3 regions of the Paenibacillus sp. FSL H7-0716 genome follow, and region 1 is predicted to be linked to each of the others. Evidence: predicted binding sites of a transcription regulator. Region 1 holds the regulator's gene; each other region holds the start of a gene.
The links. The regulator LexA, encoded in region 1, represses DNA repair genes until DNA is damaged. The targets are predictions, from matches to a motif close to CGAACATATGTTCG.
Positions count from the first base shown of each region.

Region 2: the regulator LexA is predicted to act here: its motif matches at 2,002-2,015, upstream of MHH60_RS20245 (ImmA/IrrE family metallo-endopeptidase).
Region 3: the regulator LexA is predicted to act here: its motif matches at 1,959-1,972, upstream of MHH60_RS20285 (YolD-like family protein).

Region 1 is NZ_JBBODA010000015.1:18,935-27,877, reverse strand. Features, by position in the region: gene MHH60_RS18840 (HAD family hydrolase) at 1-272, opposite strand, end outside; gene MHH60_RS18835 (hypothetical protein) at 307-828, opposite strand; gene MHH60_RS18830 (DUF896 domain-containing protein) at 878-1,087, opposite strand; gene MHH60_RS18825 (LysM peptidoglycan-binding domain-containing protein) at 1,197-1,610, opposite strand; gene lexA (transcriptional repressor LexA) at 1,862-2,488, shown strand; gene MHH60_RS18815 (L,D-transpeptidase) at 2,668-3,006, shown strand; gene MHH60_RS18810 (hypothetical protein) at 3,157-3,537, shown strand; gene MHH60_RS18805 (hypothetical protein) at 3,760-4,338, shown strand; gene MHH60_RS18800 (MBL fold metallo-hydrolase) at 4,387-5,169, opposite strand; gene MHH60_RS18795 (cupin domain-containing protein) at 5,170-5,661, opposite strand; gene MHH60_RS18790 (DUF5316 domain-containing protein) at 5,696-5,899, opposite strand; gene MHH60_RS18785 (hypothetical protein) at 6,308-6,997, opposite strand; gene MHH60_RS18780 (ferritin-like domain-containing protein) at 8,133-8,609, shown strand.
Region 2 is NZ_JBBODA010000017.1:13,873-22,815, reverse strand. Features, by position in the region: gene MHH60_RS20270 (glycosyl hydrolase) at 1-221, opposite strand, end outside; gene MHH60_RS20265 (cytidine deaminase) at 391-807, opposite strand; gene MHH60_RS20260 (NucA/NucB deoxyribonuclease domain-containing protein) at 908-1,345, shown strand; gene MHH60_RS20255 (hypothetical protein) at 1,426-1,575, opposite strand; gene MHH60_RS20250 (YjfB family protein) at 1,725-1,901, shown strand; gene MHH60_RS20245 (ImmA/IrrE family metallo-endopeptidase) at 2,054-2,605, shown strand; gene MHH60_RS20240 (hypothetical protein) at 2,672-2,833, shown strand; gene MHH60_RS20235 (DUF3139 domain-containing protein) at 3,193-3,528, shown strand; gene MHH60_RS20230 (RNA polymerase sigma factor) at 3,975-4,469, shown strand; gene MHH60_RS20225 (hypothetical protein) at 4,466-5,455, shown strand; gene MHH60_RS20220 (hypothetical protein) at 6,144-6,647, opposite strand; gene MHH60_RS20215 (hypothetical protein) at 7,043-7,408, shown strand; gene MHH60_RS20210 (sialidase family protein) at 7,442-8,659, shown strand.
Region 3 is NZ_JBBODA010000017.1:23,514-27,800, forward strand. Features, by position in the region: gene MHH60_RS20270 (glycosyl hydrolase) at 1-557, shown strand, start outside; gene MHH60_RS20275 (PH domain-containing protein) at 630-1,118, opposite strand; gene MHH60_RS20280 (hypothetical protein) at 1,236-1,796, shown strand; gene MHH60_RS20285 (YolD-like family protein) at 2,012-2,347, shown strand; gene MHH60_RS20290 (hypothetical protein) at 2,344-2,508, opposite strand; gene MHH60_RS20295 (M15 family metallopeptidase) at 2,626-3,312, shown strand; gene MHH60_RS20300 (WGxxGxxG-CTERM domain-containing protein) at 3,388-3,864, shown strand; tRNA gene MHH60_RS20305 (tRNA-Leu) at 4,023-4,108, shown strand; gene MHH60_RS20310 (hypothetical protein) at 4,271-4,287, opposite strand, start outside.

The DNA of each region.
Region 1 (8,943 bases):
AGCTGCTCCAATTGACGGAATTCAGGCTGTTCACCTGCCGTAAAGTTAGCCCAGAGTGCTTCATATGGATTAATTCCGATCATCTTTGTAAATGGGAACGTCTCATAAGATTCATACAAGCTACTTGCTTCCTTACGAACTGCAACTTCTAGTTCTTGTGGATCAATGTTATCCCCAGCGGCTTCACAAGCAGAACGAAATGCTTCTTCGACGCTCCGATCATCCCACAGCAATGTATCATCAAGGTCAAATAGTACAGCAGAAATTGGCATTACAGGTCTCCCTCTCCCTTTAACTGGTCTAGTTCTATTCGTGAACTACTTCAATGTTGTGAGCTTTAGCAAATGCTTCTAATCGTGTACTCATCGCATTAGTATCATAGCGATTCATAAGTTTTGTGAAAATCCATTTCGTACGTTTCCCTTTATGCTTAATGACTACAGCTCCACGCGAAAGGGTGATTTTCTCAATATCTGCAGCTGGCAGCCCGCGTTCACGATTGAATTTAATAGTAGACAGTCTTGCTTTTTCCACCTTCAAGTACGGACGACGGAAGAACAATAGCGCTGCCAGTAAATAGTACAGTACTACTCCCAGCCAATTAGCCAGCATGCCATTGCCTTTGGCCTGATCAATAGAACCAACTACCCAAAACATAGTGCCAAGAATCACTAACACTACCGGAAATGCAATGTTGCGACCTTTAAAGACTTCGGCATTCTGGGTAGGAGATTTAGAGGCATAAATCGTATCCTTGCCTTGTTTCTTTCTTTGCTTGTTGATTTGCTGTGTGTTGCGTTGAACCATTCTTTCCCAAGAACGGGCCATGTGCGTTCCCCCTAGTCATCCTGAAATATCTATGAAAAGGAACAGCGAGCTAATGTTTAAGCCCCTTGTTACCTTGTTCATGCTCATCGTTATCTACTACTTCAATAGTATTTAATTGTGCTCGGAAGTTATTGCGGATATTCCCCAGGTAAATTTCACGAAGCTTGGCGCGTTCCGCCACTTCCTCTTGATTAAGGCCTACGCTCTTCTGTTTGCGTGCCAATTCGTTAATTCGCGCGACCAACTCATCAATATTCAATACTTTCCCTCCCCCTATAAATTAATTCTAACTCTGCCATGAGAAAAAGAGCTTGTCAAGGTCTACTCCCTGCAAGCTCTACTGGTCATTCTATTATGTTCTCAGAAAATTAATAAATAGGTAAAGTAAGTATGTCTCCAGCGTTAATCTGACTACTCTTAATCCCACTTGAACGTTTAATTCCTTCTATATAAACAACTGTCTTCATATCAGCTGGTTTATTCTTAAGGGCAATACTCCATAGTGTATCTCCACGTTCAACCACAATCCGCTTCTCTTCCTTCATTATAGTCGTCGATCCTGCAAATACATTTCCCACTACTGTTAGGCCAGATAATACTAACACCATAATCAATATTAACTTAATAAAGAAATCTTGACGGAACAACGAAATCATCCCTCCAAGCAAACGTTCCGTTATCTCTTTCACCTTAGCGGAATTACGGGCAACGTCATTATGTCCTAAAGATTCAACCACTGGGGCCTTATCGTAGATGCTGCGGTATGTACTGTATTTTAGCATAATCATCATCCTCCAAACACTTGTTCTTACTTTCGAATTCATAATAACACGAACATGTGTTTTGTTCAATACTATTTCAGAACAATTGTTCTCTTTTTTTTGAGAGACTCAAGTGGTTCATTTTATTATCACTTGTCTACCATTTTTTAACTCTAGCAGATTAATATTTATAATAGTTAGAACTTATGTTTGTGCGAACGGTAGTTCTATGTTATAATTTTCCCAAACATTACTATATGGGGTTGATTCCAATGTCAAAGATTTCAAGTCGCCAGCTGGCGATCCTGGAATTTATACGAAGCGAAGTCCGCAGCAAGGGTTATCCACCTTCCGTCCGGGAAATTGGAGAAGCTGTTGGCCTTGCTTCCAGCTCCACAGTTCACGGTCATTTGGACCGGCTTGAGAAGAAGGGACTTATTCGTCGTGATCCAACGAAGCCACGTGCAATAGAATTACTAGGCCAAGAGGATTCAGAGAATGTTCACCAATTCGCCCAGACCATCTCACGGATTCCTGTCGTAGGTAAAGTTACCGCCGGGGTACCTATCACTGCTACAGAGAATATCGAAGACTACTTCCCACTTCCTACTCACTATGTGGGGGACAACAAAGTATTTATGCTGTCAGTTATGGGTGATAGTATGGTGGACGCAGGCATTATGAATGGTGACTATGTGATTGTTCGCCAACAACAAACGGCGGACAACGGAGATATCGTTGTAGCCATGACCGAAGAAGATGAAGCAACCGTTAAGACCTTTTACAAGGAACGTGATCATATTCGGCTTCAACCGGAGAATCCAGCTTATGAGCCTCTTCGCCTTAATCGCGTAACTATTCTCGGAAGAGTCATCGGATTGTTTCGAGATATCCACTAAGTTTGCACTTCTAACATAAAAGGCTGTTCCGCAAATGCGGACCAGCCTTTTTTTTCTACGTATTTTGCTTTCCCAACCAATAACGAACATTTGTTCTCGCCGGCTAAAATGGTCATTTTCTATGAATAACCCTTTAGGCGTTCTGCTCATATCCTAATTAGAAAGGAGTGTTGCATATAATGCCCAACTATCGAATTATTGTAGATCTGACTCAACGAATGTTATATCTTCTGGACAATGATATTGTGATTAGAGGTTTCCCTGTCGGCATCGGTAAGATGTTAACCCAATCCCCAGTGGGAGAATTCACTATAATTAACAAACAACCCGACCCAGGGGGTCCCTTCGGTGTCTTTTGGATGGGACTGTCTAAACCACACTACGGAATTCATGGAAACAATGACCCTTCATCCATTGGGAAAGAGGTGTCCCACGGCTGCATCCGGATGTACAACGAGGATGTGTTAGCACTCGCTGCTATTGTTCCTATAGGTACACGAGTAACGATAAGAAATTAAATTCGAATGGAGACTCGGCAACCCCCAAATCACATTAAAAAATGGGGGTCATTACATAAGTAAGTATTTTTTCATTAGCATACTAGGAGTTTGGTGATTATATGTCGAATAATGTTAACAGGATTGCAAATTGAAAAGGATGTGTTTAGTTTGAATAATTCAAAAATTAGAACCCTTGTCGATTTTAAAGTCGATGCACTGGGTAAGCTGTCCGGTTTACTTTTAAATGATGAACAAGCTAGTGGAAAAAAAGTGAATTTGCTCACCGCTTTTGGCAGCATTCAGGGAATCGTCTCTCCAACCGTCTCCAACAAAGAGGATGTATTTGATTTAAAATCTTTGATGGATGATGTAATTGTAGACGAATACATATCTTATTTGGGAGCAGAACACCCTGATAAAAATTTCAGCTATAACTTTGTTGTCCTCAATGACGTTACTGTAAGACCTTATGCTAGTTATGGAACTCCGATCGAATACAAACAGCTGATTGTTTATACCGATCATATCACTGCCTTCAATTTTCTATAGGTTTACATAATTACCTTAAAAAGCACCTTTGCAGCAACCCCTAATTTTGCATCATTTGCAGAATCGGCAGGTTTCTCTGGGTGCTTTTTTTGGGTTAATCGTGAAGTCGATCCTATAATTCCACGAATTTCCCTTTTAAAAGATACTAGTGGGGATCATTCAGGCATATCTTTCAATAAGCAACAATTTGAGTCTAATGAGATAACTAGGAGGTGTGATTATATGCTGATTATCTTGATGTACTTATTCGCTATTTTAGGAGTTGTTTTAATTCTAAGTGCCGCCATTATAAAATTGAAAACGCTATCTGCTTCATCTGAAATTTCTAAGCTAGTTAATGCGACCTCATCTTTTAACATCATTTTCACCAAAACATTCATTCCCCCCAATCAATCACACTTGATCGCACTTAACGAGCCTAATAAAAAATTGGCAATCGGTACCAAAAATCCGAAGAGTAACAAAAAAGCAGTAGCAAAGCTATACTCTTTTGATAATGTAATGGGATCCGAGATTGTGGTTAACGCACTTACCCTTTCAAAAGTATCCAAAAGACAACAAAACAGCAAAACAACTGCAACAAGTGCAGATATTAATGTCCTTAAGGACACCGATGAAGAAGCTAATGTGATAGAAGAGCTTACGCTTAAAATATATATGAACAGCAAAGAAACGCCTGTGTATTGTATTTCCTTCTTGCCGGGTTTATTGCCTATTCAACAATCCGACAACCAGTACAAGGAAGCTTACTCCCAAGTACAACAATTGCATGCACTGTTCAGGTCAATCGTATCTGAATAATTAAGTTGTTATCGCCTTACCTCTCATTTGTTTTCGACATTGAAAGATCTAAAATTGCACACTAAACCCGTCAAACTGGTGAATGCCTGTACCATGTGCCACTAGCTTTTGCTCACGCAACTCACGAACTGCCTTCTTGACCTCTTGCAAAATAGATGGATCTAGACCCAGCGTATTATGAGAGCCATATACTTGGGTAACCCCTGGAATTTCAGTAATCTTTTCTAAGGATGCCACTAAATCAACCGGACTAGTCGAAGGGTAAAAAGCATAGATTGGCGTAACGTCATATAATAAATCACCTGTAAACAGATATCCGTTGGCATGATCAAAAAGGCTGATATGCCCTGGCGAATGACCTGGTGTGTGGTAAATTTCTATTTTGCGCCCGCCTATGTCGAGCACATCCCCTTCTTGTAAAAGAGCCGTTGGTTTCCCTTGAAAAGGTATGTAGGTGTTAGGATCAAAGGTTTCAGGAACAGGAAGGGTGATGTCCCGGCTCATATCTTTTCGAATCTGGGCAAGGGACAAGCCTTTTATTCCGTTAATCAGCCAATCCTCATCCGCTTTATGAACATAGATTGTCTCGAATTGCTCATGACTGCCAATATGATCTGCATGCACATGCGTAGTTATGACAGCGATAGGTAAATCCGTTAACTGATCCGTTATTCTTTTTATATTATCAATACCTAATCCCGTATCAATTAACGCGCCTTGTTTTTGCCCCAAGAGTAAAAAAGAATGCACCTTTTCCCAATGTCCATATTCACTGATTGCATAGGTGGTCGGATCAATTTCCGTTACTGTAAACCAACGATCTTTAATCAATTACGCTCCCCCATTCCATTTTTCCCTTACATGCTCTTCTCCCTTATAATAATCCGCCTGTTCATCCGCTTGATAGATTTCTTGATAGGGTAAAATGTTGATTTTGCCTGAGTCTGGATATTCGCAAACATCTATTCCCTGATTCGTTCGGAGATCCAGATACCTGCATGGTGCATCCGTATGATTATAAAGCTGATGCGCCCCTTCCGGTCCCATTTCAAAAAATATTACATCCCCTTCCGTAACCTCCGTAAAACCCTCGGGTGTTCTTAACATCGCTTTTCCCGCTAAAATCACAAATATTTCTTCAGCATTTCTATGAAAATGATAAGGATAAGAATATTTATCAGGATCTAAAGATCTGATATCAAAAACTAAATGCTTGGAGCCCACCATTTCAGCTAATCTTTCACTCGTATGCCAAGCAAACTCTGGGATCGGGGACTGTTTTTGAGTAAATGAGACCGTATTTTCATTAAAAATCTTCACCATCTGCAACACTCCTCCTTCTTATATTTTGCGTTCATTACAACAAATAAAGAATCCCAGCTATAGCTAATGAAATAAGACCACCTAAAGCGGACCCATTCGCTACTTTGTTTTTAATTTTACGGTCTTGCTTAGATTCCGAATAAAAGTTACCTCTTTGTTGTGTACCTGTCGTGAAGGCTCCAACACATATACCTGAAATTATAAAAAAGCCCAATCCTATATAAATAAAAATTTGCATGAACTTACTCCTTCCCAGGAAAGAATTAGTTATCTATATATAAGATATTTTAACATTAAATCCCTCTACTACGTGCCAAGACTTTCGGATCCAGATGACGCTATTTGCTATTTTTCAGCCTTTGGAGCATGGTTTCGGACTCCAGTGACGTTATTCCTAAGGATGAGGCTCATATTGAGTTTTTCAATGCCAATAGCGACTATGGAGTCCTTTAGTATCCCAAATGTAGGGTAAAGCTTCATATAAGGTCTGCTGGGTCCGATAGCGGGCTCATACGCGAAATTTGCAACCTCAGCAAACGGAAATTGGCGTTCGAATGAAGTAAGGTACCAAAAAGAAGAAGTAGTGTGCCAACAACCATTTTTTGATTATGGTTATGGCACACTACTTCTACGGCTCTGATACCACTTAATTTCTTTCAAGTTCAAGTGTTGCCAGTGAAACCATCACCCAAGGTGCAAACTTATTCGACGAATCACCCTTAGGATTGTGTATCCGAAAAAGAAAAGCTTCCCCCGCCTGATTCTTCCAGACCATATAATCTTCTATCCCTTTATCTCCGGCAGCCTGCAGATATAGCTCAGCAAAACCTAGAGGATGTTCAATTAGTTCCCCGCTATGGTCGTTTGCCTTTCCAATTGCAGAAAGCTCGGTTTGTCCCTGTTGCTTCAAAGCTGTGAGATCGTAACCGGCAGGTAAGTGTTCAATTTGGGCATAATAGGTTGGATCCTTAGTCAATAATAAACGATTAGACTGCGAGTCTAGTGTGAAATCCTGAAAGACATACAGGGAATATCCATCACCTTGCTCAAGTGTACCTTCTTGCCCTGGGACCCCTCCCTCCTGTTCACCAAATGCTTTGGTCTTTGGTCGATCGGATGTTAGAGGATCAGTGGCCTCCGGACTGGGAGACTCCTGCACCTCCATAGAAGAAGTAGCAGAAGGTTCAGGAGTGCTTGTAGCTTCAACAACTGGCATTGTCGCTGCACTTGACGCTGTAGGTTTTGCCTCGTCTGTTGTTTTATTGTTACTACATGCACCGAGAATTGAGGAAGACAGAAGAATACTAGTAACTGTAGTTAATAATATTTTTTTCATTACGCACCTCCTTATTACTATATTAGTTATTACCCACATGAGTGACGTGTCCTCTTATTCTTCAAACCTTTTCTCATTTTTATTGCTACGGATTGAAAAATTTCAAACAATCGACTCGTTTTTATTTACAGCTATGGAGTTGTGCTCGAAACTCAAATTGTTCCCGGACGATTCGGGCACCTACTATCTTAATAGGCAGACGACACATCAATTAAGTAAAAGACAAATTCCACAAAACACTTTATTTATAACATTTTCAGAAAAAAAATAAAATAGCGACTCACAGCCAACCCGCGGGTGTTCTGTAAATCGCCACTCTTAATGTTCTGTAACTCAGATTTGTGTCAACACTCTTTGATAAATGCTTTAAAAATCAAAACAACTAATATCCCGAAAATTATCAAAGTTAATATTAAGTTAGACCAAACTATTTCCAAATTCACTCCTCCGTCTCTGCGTTTAATTCTTGTACATCCCATGATATCCCATTTTTTATGATAAATGAACAACATTTTACACGTTGAAATTGTTAGACTGTATAATATCCTCGATTAACAAACTATTTGTAGTCGTTTTATGGGCATATCATAAATGATACTCAAGAGGCTACCTATACAAACACAAAGTAAATCCTCAACGGCAAAGGCATTAAAGTTTTATCAGTTCGAGATTACAGTTACTAAAGCGGCACTTAGTTCCTAAGCTGCTGATATCACTAAAAGCTAGATTAAATCCATCTTCATCTTCCCTGAGCTGCAGCTCCCACATAGCCCGTTGACGTTGTTGATTCTCAAATCCAACAGGGTTTGGGTCATTGTCATTACATATATTCCTTGCCGGGGATGTCGGTTGTATCTGGCTAGCGTAATGAATCTGTGTACACGTGAAATCGTAGGATGGCGACTGGAAAATCATATAGAAAACCAATTGTGTGCAAACGAATGTATGGATCGCTAAGGTATCTTTTACCTGCTCGTTTTTCTGAGAAATTTACTAGAATATCTATTTCTTACCGTCCACTTTCTTGACTTTGGTCTAATTAAGAAAAAGTAAGAAGTGAGATCATACTCATACAATCAGTTAGCAAGCATATGATTGGTGATAGAATACTTATAAATTATTGGAGGTTGTGCTAATGTATATGGTGTATCCTTATTGGTTCAGAACTCAATTTGTCCCCATTTGGGCAACTTCAACTCAAGAGGCTCTTGAATTAATGAGGACTTCAGTCCAAGGTGAACGAAATGACGAACTTTTTTATGACCAACTCATTCAACTTGCTCCGAATAAAGAACAAGCTGAAGTAATTACTTCTATTCGGAATGATGAACGTGGGCATAATCATATGTTTCGACAAATGTACAGAGAATTGACAGGACATGAAGTGACAGGAGTTAGCGACGAAGTTCCTGAACAGGTTAATTCGTATATCAATGGTTTGCAAAAAGCCTTTCAAGGTGAATTGTCAGCGGTTGAAAAGTATCGAAAGATATGGTTCGGTCTTCCATATGGCGTTTATAAGGACACTTTATATGGCATTATTCTCGATGAGCAAAAGCATGCAGCGAAATATAATAATTTATTGCTACTAAATTCAGCTGCAAATCAGTAGACATTGTATCGACTGCCCTAGTAGCACGATGTGTGTGAACGATGCGTCAGCTCTATCCATACCACCATTATTCCCCGCATTTCTTTCTGATACTTCGTATATGATCGAACGTTTACTTCCCAACTGTCGGACTATGGTCTGCAGCACAATTCCCTCAAAAACCATATTTTTTGCCCTCATCCTAATAATCCACTTTTCGCTATGCAGCTAAGCTAGATGGTGATACGCCTTCTGGCTTTTTTACAATTTATACAAGAACGAATTCAAAGGTAACGCATGCTTTGGATTCGCCTTTAAATTGATTATCGATAACGAAACATACGAGTGAAATTTA
Region 2 (8,943 bases), on a different contig from region 1:
TTCTCCATGAGCTCGTCTGCACTTTCCAAATAATCATGTTGGCCGCTTATCACACCCTTTCCCTGCAAGTAATAGAGGGTATTCAGCAATAGCTGAGCCGAGGACGACAGCCCCGAATCCGCCGGAGCCATTTGTAATCTGCGAAAAGCCATCTGCCACTGCACATCGCCCACGAACCTTGATGCTGAATCAACCATCTGACGAATAATCCGCTGCTCCATCTATTCTCACCATCCTTTTAAATCTTTTTAAGTTATAGTATGGGGACAATAGTGACATGAACTCAGCGAATGGACATGAAGTTGTAAAATAAGTTGGGACGATATAAGGAACTGCTGAATAAATTCACGGCTCAATAAAAAAAGGAGCTCCGCGGCTCCTCATTATTTCTTATCTTGTGTACCTTAAAGGCAATAGTTCAGTGATTTCATATTTAGCTAATCGGTCATCCTCCGATACAATTATCTTGCAGTCTATTCCGTAATCCGCAATTAACTCTCGGCACATGCCGCAGGGAGAAACTACTTTAATCTCTTTTCCCTCGCTGTCTGGATCAGAATGCCTTACCGCAACAATCGTATCAAATTCCTTATAACCTTCGGATATCGCTTTGCCAATCACCATCGCTTCTGCACAGACTGTAATCCTCCCCATGCTGGCTTCCACATGTACCGCTGTAAAAATCTCTCCTGTTTTAGTACGAAGCGCTGCACCCACATGGTGCCGTCCCCATTCATAACGCCTGGTAATTATATCTTCGGCAGCCGCAATAAGCGTCTGATCCTCAATGGTAATTATGTACTCCATATCCAGTTCCGTCCTCCTTTATTTTACCTAATTATATTAAATCGCACTGAATTATGATATAAGATATACTATTTTAAGTGCCAAAAAAGGAGGAGCAGAATTGAAAGTAAAAAAATGGATCTCCAGTCTCATCATTGTTGCATTACTTGCTTTGGCTAGTTACTGGTTTGAACAAAACGGAGAGCCTACAGACCCCTCGTCTCCATCCGATTCGAGTGTTGTTCAGCTAACCTTCCCATCAGACCGCTATCCTGAGACCGCCAAGCATATTCAGGATGCCATTGCGAAAGGTGAATCCGCCACATGTACGATTAACCGAGAGCAGGCTGAAGAGAACCGTAAAGAGTCCTTAAAAGGGATCCCCACTAAAAAGGGGTATGACCGGGATGAATGGCCAATGGCTATGTGTAAGGAAGGCGGCGTTGGTGCCGACATTGAATACATAACGCCAAGCGATAACCGCGGGGCAGGAAGCTGGGTTGGCAATCAGCTGGAGGATTATGCAGACGGAACGCGGGTAGAATTTATGTTTAAATAACGATCTGTCTGACCATCCCAGGCAACAGAATAGCCCCACCTGGCATTCGCCAGATGGGGCTACAATGCACATCAGCTAACTTAGAATAAGCAAGCTTTAGTGATGATAACCAGCAAGATGAAAAGTACCAGAATTGCTCCTGTTGAAGTCCAAGGACTACACACCGGACCTACTGATGCTGGACTTACTACCGGACCTACGTTACAACCACAACCATGTTCCATTCCCATTTTCAATTCCTCCTAATGATTAATGACTACAGCACAAGATATGTAAAAAGGAGATAAGCCGTTTGGGCGAATTGGCAAACAAATGCCAATCACCTAATGAATTGAAGGTGGACAGTCGATAAACAGGATATACACAAAGGAGGTGCAATATGGATATAGCTGCATTATCAATGGCAATGAGCCAAGCATCCTTAGCTCAAAATGTTGGGATACAGGTCATGAATATTGCCAAGAATCAGGCTGAAACCCAGAGCCAAACCATGGTGGAAATGCTGGGCAAAAGCGTTGCTCCGAATTTGGGAAAAACACTTGATATTAGTGTGTAATTGCTTTATGCTAAGGATACATGAGAACGAACGTTCCTATGTATCCTTAGACTTTTTTTACTCTACATAGCCCTTCGGGCTTTTCTTTTGCGCATTTATGCGAACATACGATCCCATTAGTGATTTTAAACGAGGTGAATAAGTTGGAGAACATGAAATCATATTATCAAATGACTGTGCTTGAGAAATGGACGGAAGATTTATACAAGCGATTAAATCTTCATCAGCCTTCACAAATTTCAATATCGTATATAGCCGAGCGGCTTAATATCTGGGTTCATTATTTGGATGTGAGAAGCAAGAGCATTGAGGCGTCTGCAGGGATGTACAGCCTGTTTATCGACAACCGCCTTCCAGCCAATCTTCAACGGCTAGAGTTTCTTCATGAACTGTGTCACCTCCTTCGCCATGGCAGTGATAATCAGACCTTGATGCCAGAGCATTTCACGCGGGCACAGGAGGATGAATCCGAGCGTTTTATCTTGTATGCGGCGATGCCTTACTCCATGATCTCCCGCATGACATTGCCTGAGCAACGGGAGGATGCCATCTCCTATCTTGCAGCAGAATTTCAAGTTCCTGCCGAGCTGGCCTTACAGCGGATTGATCAGATCCAAAGACGTGTGTTCCAGGGGCAATTATTGGCCGTGATGGGAAGAAACGAAGAACGACTAACACATATTCGCAACGGATCACGGAGATAATAAGCTTAGTTGCAATAGTGCTCTGCATATTCATTTATGGTGGAATTTCTCGTGAGGAGGAACGACATGGAAGCCATTAAAGTAATTGAATTATTACTGACTCATCCGGATTATAATGTAGATGCAGTACACCCCGAAATCCCGGATTTCGTGGGCATTGAGACGATTGAGGTGGATCACGAAACGGGGACCTTCTCCATTTTATTGCAAGAACCCAAAGAAGACTAAAAGAGAATTATTATTCTTCATAAGTTAAAAGGCAGCAAATATAGTATGTCCCGGCAATTCTTCGCCTACGCCTGGTTTACTATCGGTATTTGCTGCCTTTTTGTATAATCTGTTATGCAGATACAAACTGTCTCACACCCATAAGAATTAGAATAACGAATACACCTACAATCCCAAATTACAAACTATAAAGATTTTCACCCCCGGCAACCTCTGACTTGCCTGATTCTCCAGCATCTTAATTCGCTGCTCCAGCTCCAGTATCTTCTCTTCTTCCTACGTCATATATCTATGAATGACATAATAGTCTCTGTGTATTATCTTATACTATATACAAATTATCTATATGGAGGGAATTAATGAAGAAAAATACAAAACTAATCTTCATCGTTCTAATCCTTTTAATCTGTGGAATAACATCCTTAGCCTTCCACTCCTTCCGAAATCATATGAACAGAGAAGTCATTCATTATCTAGTAGAGACGAGAAATTATAAGAAGGAAGATTTTGATAAAGTACACACCCAGATCGCCAAAGCTCCCCTCGTAAGTACCACGGTGATTTTCGCAGACGAACCCTACGCAAGATACTTTTATCGAAAAGAAAACGGAAGGATCTTTCAATACAGCAGGGCTCCTGTTAAAGGTAATGATCCTAGCTATACATATAAACATATCGAGGAGAATCTCCCATGAAGGATTTGCTCTATTAAAAAGACGCGTTTGTCCAGCAGTCAGCATCAGGGCTGCCTCGGCAAACGCGTTTTTTTGATCTTCCCTGCTCTAAATAAGTAACCAGCGTTTGCGTAGACAATATTGACGTGGTACTTAGCAGCTATCGGACACAGTTGATCTTATGTGCGGTATAACCCTCCATTTCAAAGTGTAGCGGACCTTATAGCCTTTATTTGCATGAAAAACACCATATAAGAGCCCCTTTTTAAGGAATAGCGTCACTGGGGTCCTCGAACCTGCTCAAAAGCCTATTTATATGCAAATAGCGACTGCTGAGTCCCTAACCCTCTGGAGATAATTTATGAATAGGCATTCTCTACTCTCCAAACACAAAGAAATTTTCTCAGGAACAAAATGTGACCTAATGCCGTCCTAAATGGTGTTATAGGTAAAGGGGGCACAGTATCATGCAGCGATCCATGACCCGGCCGGGAAATCATGTGATGAAGAGTTACGAAATCTACGCAGATATGCTGTTCCGGATCGCTTTGGTCCATCTAGGCAACCGGCAAGATGCCGAAGAAGCCACTCAGGATACCTTCATCAAGCTAATAGAAAAAGCGCCGGAGTTCAAAGATGCCGAACATCAGAAGGCATGGCTGATCCGGGTAATCACCAACCATTGTAAAACACTACTGGGCAGAGGCTGGCGCAAGCGCGAGGTTAAGCTGGAGAGCGCTGAGCCAATTGCGGCAGACAGCCCCGAGGATTGGGCTCTGCTGCAGTTAGTTATGGCGATGCCCATGAAGTATAAAACCGTAATCCATCTTTATTATTACGAGGACTATCCCATCCAGGAGATCAGCAAGATTCTGCAGATTAGTCAGTCTGCCGTGAAGATGAGACTTCAGCGGGGACGGCAACTGTTAAAACTGGAGCTGGAAGGAGCGGAACCACAGTGAAGGAAGATCAGTTTCGAACATCATATAAGAAAGCGGTGGATTCGATGAAACCAGGTGAAGAGATGAAAAAAGAACTTTTCGACAAAATAGAGCAGCGGCAGGAGCGTAAGCGTCCACGCAAAACCGTTTATATCGCGGCAAGTGTCGTGCTCGCCGCAGGAATCGGTCTGGCTGGGCCTAGTATATGGCAGCAGTTGAACAGTCAGAGCTCCCCGGGGCAGGTTGCCCAGGTAACTCCGGGTGCAAGCAATGCTGGCAATTCGGGCACAGCTACATCGGGCAGCATTGTCATTCCCAAGCTGAAACTGCCAGATAAGGAATCTGGCGTGAAGGCAGATATGATCGCCTTGGTCGTGTATAAAAATAATATTTATACACAGTCAGCGACTCGCATTGACGCTGCCGATGCTGCTGCTCTGCGCGGTGACAAGTTGGGACGCACTACAGGCGGCATCAATGAATGGAGCGGTAACGACGAATATATTGAGTTAGCCTCGAACATCGGTGAAACGGATCTCTATACCGTGAAGGGCTATGACTCCAGCTTCCTGATTATGTCCTATTCGGAAATCAACGGCGAGGTATTCGCCGAACTGTACGAGCACACGAACGGCATCACCATAAACAGCGGCGCCGACCTGTTCGGCAAGCTGAATCTTGAAAGCCGAGTTACTTCAGCTCAATGGGAAAGCTTCAACAGCTGGAACAACGGCCTCCAGCAGCAGGCGCCAATCGCCAATGGCGAGGCGCTTGATGGCTTCCTGACAGCCCTCCAAGCTGCCAAACCGCTGGCAGCAGAGCCGCTGATCGAACAAGGCATCTACGACAGCGAGGACCGCAAGATCATCTATTTGCAGCTGGAAGACAATGCCCGAGTAGAGCTGACGCTGTTCGGTCAAGGCCTTGTACGCTACGGTCTAGCACCGGTATTCTTCGAGGTCGAATCCGGGGCATTCCAGCAGCTGTGGGACAGCATGAAACTTTAGGGATGTTGGTGGAAACCCAGGGACTGCGGTTGGGACGGCGATCGGAAGCAATTGAGAACCTCGTTTCGGTCGCCGTGCTCTCCATTGAACAATTTAGCTGGCTGCTAACAAAAACGGCGCTGCTTCAAAACCATTTCATGGTTTGGAGCAGTGCCGTTTTGTGCTTTACTGTATGGTTTATGAGCCCGCATACTAGATATGCTGGTTGTAGAGGTGAGACTACTATTATTACTTTAAAGGACGATCCTCGCTGTGAATGCTGCAACTAAATCTGTGAAGAGCACGGCACTAACGAGCTAACGAACTAACAAACTAACGAACGAACTAACGAACTAACGAACTAACCTCCTCCAATTCGAGCTATCGGACCCATATGACGTTATTTACTGATTTTCAGCCTTTAGAGCATGGTTTCGGACTCCAGAGACACTATTCCTTAGAAAGAGGCGCAAATACGGTATTTTTATACCAATAGCGACTATGGAGTCCGTTAGAATTGCAAATGAGGGAAAAAACCGCTTTAAGGGTCAGCTGTGTCCGATAGGAGAAGCCTCGTTCACTTAATTGTTATCGAATCAAATTTCAAAGGAATACAGGGTCTCTCTCGGTACTTCCGATTGCTACAAAAAAAGGAACGCCCACCATGGACGCTCCTTTTTTTCTAATTCGTCTACAAAATTCTAGCAAGTTACGCATTTACACTTTCCGTTTTTCGATCCTGTCTTGCGTGTAATGTTTTCATCACAAATCTTGCTATCGGCTGCGCAACCAAAAGTTCAATCCAAAATGCTATTCCAAAGTTTCTCGGCCAGATGTGAAGGAAGCTTTTAAGTGGATCCAGGCTTATTTGTCTCGTCCCAACCCATGTGCCTATAATTGATAGTAAAATAGATAACACCGTGACATTCAATAAAGTATTCAACAGAATCCTTGCATTAAATCCATCGGTTTGTCCCATGAATTTTGGCATCACTTTCCCAACAATCGGTCCTGCAACTAATCTTACGGATAAAACTACGATCATCCACATAAACGGAATAACCTTTAGTGTATCTATATACACTTCCTTACTGAAGCCGCGTTCCAACCCCACAATAATAGGGGCAATAGTGTTAACTGAAATGATTGAAATAATGAGTAAAAATAGTATACCTTCTTTTCCGTTTCTGGGCAGTCTTGTGTCTCCATGCATGTTTGTCATCTCCTAAATAATATTTCAGATGGCAGACGTATCATGAGACATATATTTTTGGCCCAATAAAAAAGACCAATATCTCTACACACTGATTTAATAATTATAACATTTATTTAAAATGAATGTCAGACCTTCTATTTAAATTCTTCAAATCTCACCTGCTGATAGCGAATAGTTACCTGTATGCGCCTTGGGCAGAGAAGTCGTAAAAATCGTCAATTGCTGTTCAATATAAAATCTAGTTACCTTCAGATCATGCTAAAATTTTATATGTATTTCCCCACCTAATAAAACCTCCAGTATTCATTTCCGCGATTTTTCTGAGTCCCTTGTCCAAACACAATGAATCTCAATTCATATATATATAGCAAACTAATAAAGAGGTGAAGCTCATGGCAACAACAACAGGCATTATTACGAACACAGGGACTATCCCAGCATCCAACGTGCTCATTAATATCGATAATGACAACCTTAGTTTTTCATCTAACGTAGTCTATCACGTTTACGTATGGAATACCTTGGTTAGTAAAGGTTTAGTCTACTCCAACTCATTAAATGTTAATGCGAACACCAGCCAGTTTCTCAGTTTTAATATCGCAGGCAATTCAGCTTATGAAGTCCAATTTCTCGTTACTGGAAACGCACCGGCAGACACGATTATTACGGTATTTGGAACGGATTCGTCAGGAAATGTCATCCCCCATCAAAGAGTGCTGCAATCCGAACTAACTTTCATAGCTCAGCTGAACCCGTAAGTACCGAAAAATCTATGACGAAAGGAGCTTCGCATGGTTAATATTCAAATTTCGCCGAGCGCAAGCACTCAATTCGAGCCCACCATCGCGGTAAACTGGCTTAACCCGTCCGTTATGGTCACCGTAGCTGTAGATCTTCGATCAGGCCCTCCCAATATTGGGTTATACAAATCTATTGACGCAGGTAGCACTTGGACAACAACGTTATTACCGTTACCTGCGGGATTTACAGGCATCGAAGCACCACATATTGATTATATTTTTCCGAATACGTTCGTCGTATTGGCTCACGCCTTCGATTCAGACGGTCTCAGCGGATCGATCGTTTCCTATACCTCTGCCGACAATGCCTCTTCATTCGGACCGCCAATCATCGTGAATCAAGGGTTTGGACAGTTTGTGAATGATGACCAGGTGGTCGTTGTCACCGACAAAGCTGGATCAAGTCCCTTTTTTGGAAATGTATATACAGGTTATACGCATGATTACAACACACAATTCATACCGGGAAATACGATATTTTTCAATCGTTCCCTAGATAACGGTAATACCTATTCCAGTCCCTCCCTGCTGTCTTCGGTCGAAGAATTCGAAGAATTCCCCGGTATAGCAATTACATTAAATGGGATTGTTATCGTGGGATGGATCAATCAGCCTCCCGGTAATACTGATCTTAAAATTCGCACATCCTCAGACGGTGGGGTCACTTTTACTCCTGAAACCATGGTCGCGAGCGTTGTAGTCCCACCAGATCCATTGCCAGGATATACATTTAGATGTCTGACATACCCTTCCCTCGCAGCAGATATTTCTAATGCACCGACGACGCGAGGGAATGTCTATGCTGTATGGCAAGATTTTCGAGAAGGTTATTCTGATATTTTTCTTGCTACCTCCACTAATTTTGGCGTGGATTGGGGGTCACCAATATCCATTACAGGTAGTCCGGTGGGCTCCCAAAACTTTTTCCCAGCCATCACCGTTTCCCCTGCGGATGGTGCAATATTCGTTACCTATTACACTAATCGAGTCAATCCCCTCAACCTTGATGTTTATCTAGCAACATCTAGAGATGGCGGTATGACGTATACAAACACCCGGATAACAACAACTTCCTTTGACGTCACCGGTATCCCCCTAATTGGGGACTACATCGGTAATGCCATCGTCCCCCAAACAGGCCGGCTAGTGAACGTATGGACAGACACGCGGACCGGTACAGAGAACATCTGGTTCGGTGATAATCAATAAGCTATTAATCAACTTCTGATGTTTAATTAAAAGGATGTTAAGTTAGTATATCCATCTTCAATAAAGGATGCCGAGCGAATATGCGGCATCCTTTATTGCTTGTTATCAAAATTCAGCATTAACCTGTTTAAAGAAATCATCAAATTCCAGTGTGTCAGACATGCTTTCAGTCCAATCAAAAATCTACGGCGTATGGTACTGCTTCTTAATGGTTTGTATGTAATGACTCCCCTTCCTCTACAAGAGTAGGGCAGTTCCACAGAATACATACTTTTTACCGTTTT
Region 3 (4,287 bases), on a different contig from region 1:
GGGGGAAACTTCTCTATGAGAAGAATACCGATGCTGTGATAAAAGCTTTTATGAACGACAAAATGCTATTCACACGAGAGGAGTATGCTGCTGAGGCCGCCGCTTTCGCTGCTATCGGGGATAGTGTGCTGGAGAGTGGACTCTGTGGGCAATACTACAATAACATGACGCTTAGCGGCACACCTGCACTGATGCGCACGGATGCCAATATTAACTTTTCATGGAGACAAGGTTCGCCTGATCCTGCCATTCGTGTAGATGCGTTCTCTGTGCGGTGGAGTGGGAAGCTGACGGCAGCTTTTAGCGAAGTTTATACCATTTATTCCTACTCTGATGATGGGATACGGGTATGGATGGATGGCAGGCTAGTCATTGATAGTTGGGTGAATCAGAGCGGCCAGGAACGAAAAGGGAGCATAAACCTGATTGCAGGTAAGCCGTATGAAATAAAGGTGGAGTATTATGAGAATGCGGGCGACGCCCGGGTTGTTTTGCAGTGGGAGAGTCCGAGCCAGACCAAGGGGGTTATCCCAGCGGGGGCATTTTATCTTCCTTAAAAAAGATACTTCAAGTGTACAAGCGCAAGCAAAAAGCCCCGGTTTTCCGGGGCTTTTTTACGTATGAACATCTTAAATTTGCTCGCGGTAGCTAATGTTGTTGGCGATCTTCTCGTCACGAACGGCTTTGCGCAGAACATCTTTGACGGTTTGGGCATCATGGATTTTTCGAAAAAGAAGCTGAGGCGCTGAGGCATCATCAGAAAATACAGTTAATGACCCAATGCCAAGCATCCGGTCCATGATAGACTGTTTTACGGATAAATCGCGTACGCGCAGTAATTCGATTTCTTCAACATTTTTACCGATAAGTCCGGTCTTTACCATAATACGCTGACTTGTAATGGTATATGAAGTTGTGTTAAGTCCTACGATTCCTTTGAGTCGATCCGAGATGCCGGCAGGTTTGCCTTTCCAGAGCACGACTTCTTGAATGACATGATTATCTACTGCGGGTCGATGAGCGGTTACTGGAGCGGTACCGTCAAGGCTGGTTCCACATTCTCCACAAAATTTAGCGCCCTGCTTGTATTCCGCTCCACAGGTGGTGCAATAAGGCATAAATACTCTCCTTTCCTGATCACAATTAAAATAATTATAACATAACAGTCATTTTACATATATTTCATTTGCGCTTTACACAAACCGACATTATCCTGTTAAGTGGAGGGATAAATAATGAAAAAAGCTTTACTAATAGGAATGCTGATGATGACTGTCATCCTTAGCGCCTGCAGCAATAATTCAACTTCATCGGCACCTGCCACGAAGGAAGAAGTGCAGGAGACCGTGCAAAACTTCTACAATGAAATGTCTAAACTTGAAGAGTCGGGAAAATCTTCTTTAGCGGAGTTCAATGAAGCCATTGCGGGTTATTCAGCAGGAGAACTCACGGACAAGCAGTTGGAGAAGAAAATTAAGCAATTCCAGAGTACCGCAACTGATTTATCGAATCAAGCCGAGAAAGTAAAAATTTCCTCCAGCTTGCCTGAAGACATTCGTAAGTTGCTTGAAGAGTCTAAAATTTCCTTTGAAAGTGCTTATTCTTTAAAAAAAGAGGCTTCTCAGGGCGCAGATTCCGCAAATGTTACGGCTGAGCAATTTAATGAATTGAATCAAAAGGCTGATATAGCGATGTTGTTCGGTATCTCCAAGCTTAATGAGGCAAGAGAAGCAACTGGACTTATAGATTCCGAAGGTGAAGCTACCTCGGTATCTGGAGATGTTGTTCAAGAATAAATCAAATCAGGCGCTGTGCAGTTTATCTGTCAGCGTCTTTTTGCTGCGAATTTTAGCTTGAATAGATATACATTATTATACATCTTCTAGATAAAATAGAGATTCCGAAAAAGGTATCTTTTTCCTGATTATTGATTAATATGCGAAGATGCGGATATAATACAAACATACGTTCGTGTTCAGAGGAATAGATATATAATTAAGGAGGGGTTACCATGGGCAAAAAGCTGGAGAAAAACGGGCTGTGGGAAAGCAGCCGCATGATGCTGCCGGAGCATAAGATAAGAATTATAAGAGATGAACGGGAAACGCTGCGCCGCATCAAGCCTATTCTGGATGAGCAGAAGTTGGAGGAGATCGAATGTACACTGGCTTTGTCGTTGCGGAGTCATGTACGAGTGACAGTTGTTCTTTTTGACCCTTTTGAAAATACGATGCTAAGTGGTTTTGTGACTTCCATTCACACCCACTCGCGTGAGTTTAAGCTGCAGTGGGCGGAGGAATGGAAGTGGATCGATGTGGATGATATTGTCGAGGTCTACATCGTTTAATGCTGAGAACCGCTGCCTTCGCTTTTCTCATAAGCGATTAAGGTAACTGTAGGGTTACCGGTCAGATGTGCAATGGAAGCTTCAGCATTCCGAATAATTTCCAGTGCTTCTTCCTGTTCACTAAGGGCTGCCACTTTATAGCTATCGCTATGGATATCCATATGTCTCCCACCTTTCGTTAAATATTTTGTCCTTTTTTGTGGAAATCATCCTAAGAGGGACAGGGGTACAGGCAAATAGGGCAAAGGGATCATTGAATATACCAAAGGGGTGATTCTATGCTGACTTTGGAGCAATTGAGGGAAAAATCCGCGGCGCGTCTGGTCGGGCTTCATCCTGTCTTGGCGGCAGGTGCGAATGTTTTGATTCAGCAAAGCCATGCGAGAGGAGTCCCTATCGTTATTACTCAGGGTCTACGGACCATTGCTGAGCAAAATGCTTTGTATGCGCAGGGTAGAAGCAAGCCGGGGCCGATAGTTACCAACGCTAAAGGCGGTACCAGCTATCATAATTATGGTCTTGCGTTTGATTTTGCGCTTTTGCTGCCGAATGGCACTAGCCTTTCTTGGGATATCAATCGTGATGGTGATAAGGATAAGACAGCGGATTGGCAAGAGGTTGTACAGGAGGCTAAACGGCTTGGTTTAGAATGGGGCGGAGACTGGACTTCTTTTAAAGACTATTCACATCTGCAGATGACTTTCGGTTTAAGTATAGATCAACTTCGGGCAGGTAAACGTCCAACGACGGACCAAGCCAAAGAGGCTTTAAAAAAGATTACCGGAGGGGATGATCAGGTGAACAAAGACGTTACAGTGACCATTAACCTAAACGGCCGTAAGCTTACCGATGGCGTTCTCGATACCGGAATAACCTATGTGCCCATACGTGCGCTGGCTGAGGCACTTGGAGCAAAGGTTACTTATGATGCTGTGACCAAGACAGTTAATGTAGTAAAAGAGTAAAACCATCATGCATAGACAGTGCCGTCCAAGGGGAAATTATCAGTGATAACTAACCTTAAAGGGAGGCATAACACTGTGAACAAGCTGATAACAAGCCTTGCATGCGGTACTGTATTATCAATGAGTCTAATGGGAGCTAGCTATGCATCAAATGCCGTGGGATCAGCAGCGTTGGGCGGTATCCCAGCCGCGAATACCGGGATGGATGGTACTGCGGAACACACTCGGATGATGAACACGGAAGGCAATCTAATGAACGGCACAACCGGAACGCTGAATCAGCATGAGAGCATTATGAAAGATAAGATCCGCATCGATGATAATTACAGACCTAACAACTACAACACCAATAACTACAATGACACCCGGAACAACTACAGAACCAACAGCACTGTCAACCCGGCAACCAACACCACACAGACCGGCAAATACCGTGCAACTAGTACAACAACGAATGCTGCAACTAACAAAGGATCTAACTGGGGCTGGCTCGGTCTGCTTGGACTTTTGGGTCTTGCCGGAATGAGAAGCAGAAGTGACGAGCGCAGATAATCCACGTCAATAATAACCCGTGTCGGTTCTGGCTGAACGGGTTATTTTTATTGTGAATAATTTTTTTCGAAAAAGGATTGCGCGTTATCGATATTCATGATATTATATTTCTTGTCGCGTTATATGTGAACAACGTATGAAGCTTCAACACATAATATGCCGGGGTGGCGGAACAGGCAGACGCACAGGACTTAAAATCCTGCGGTACGTGAGTACCGTACGGGTTCGACCCCCGTCCTCGGCACTAGAAGAATAAGGGTTTCAGCTCATTAGAGCTGGAACCCTTATTTGTTTTTAAACGGTTTTGCTAACATTTTGCTAACGCCGCTTCTTTTTCGTGTAGATTCGAGGTTTCCGATACGCTCGGAATGATGTCTGACTTGACTTCGTGATGAGCAGTTTTTGCTCAGACTCTGCGTTCGA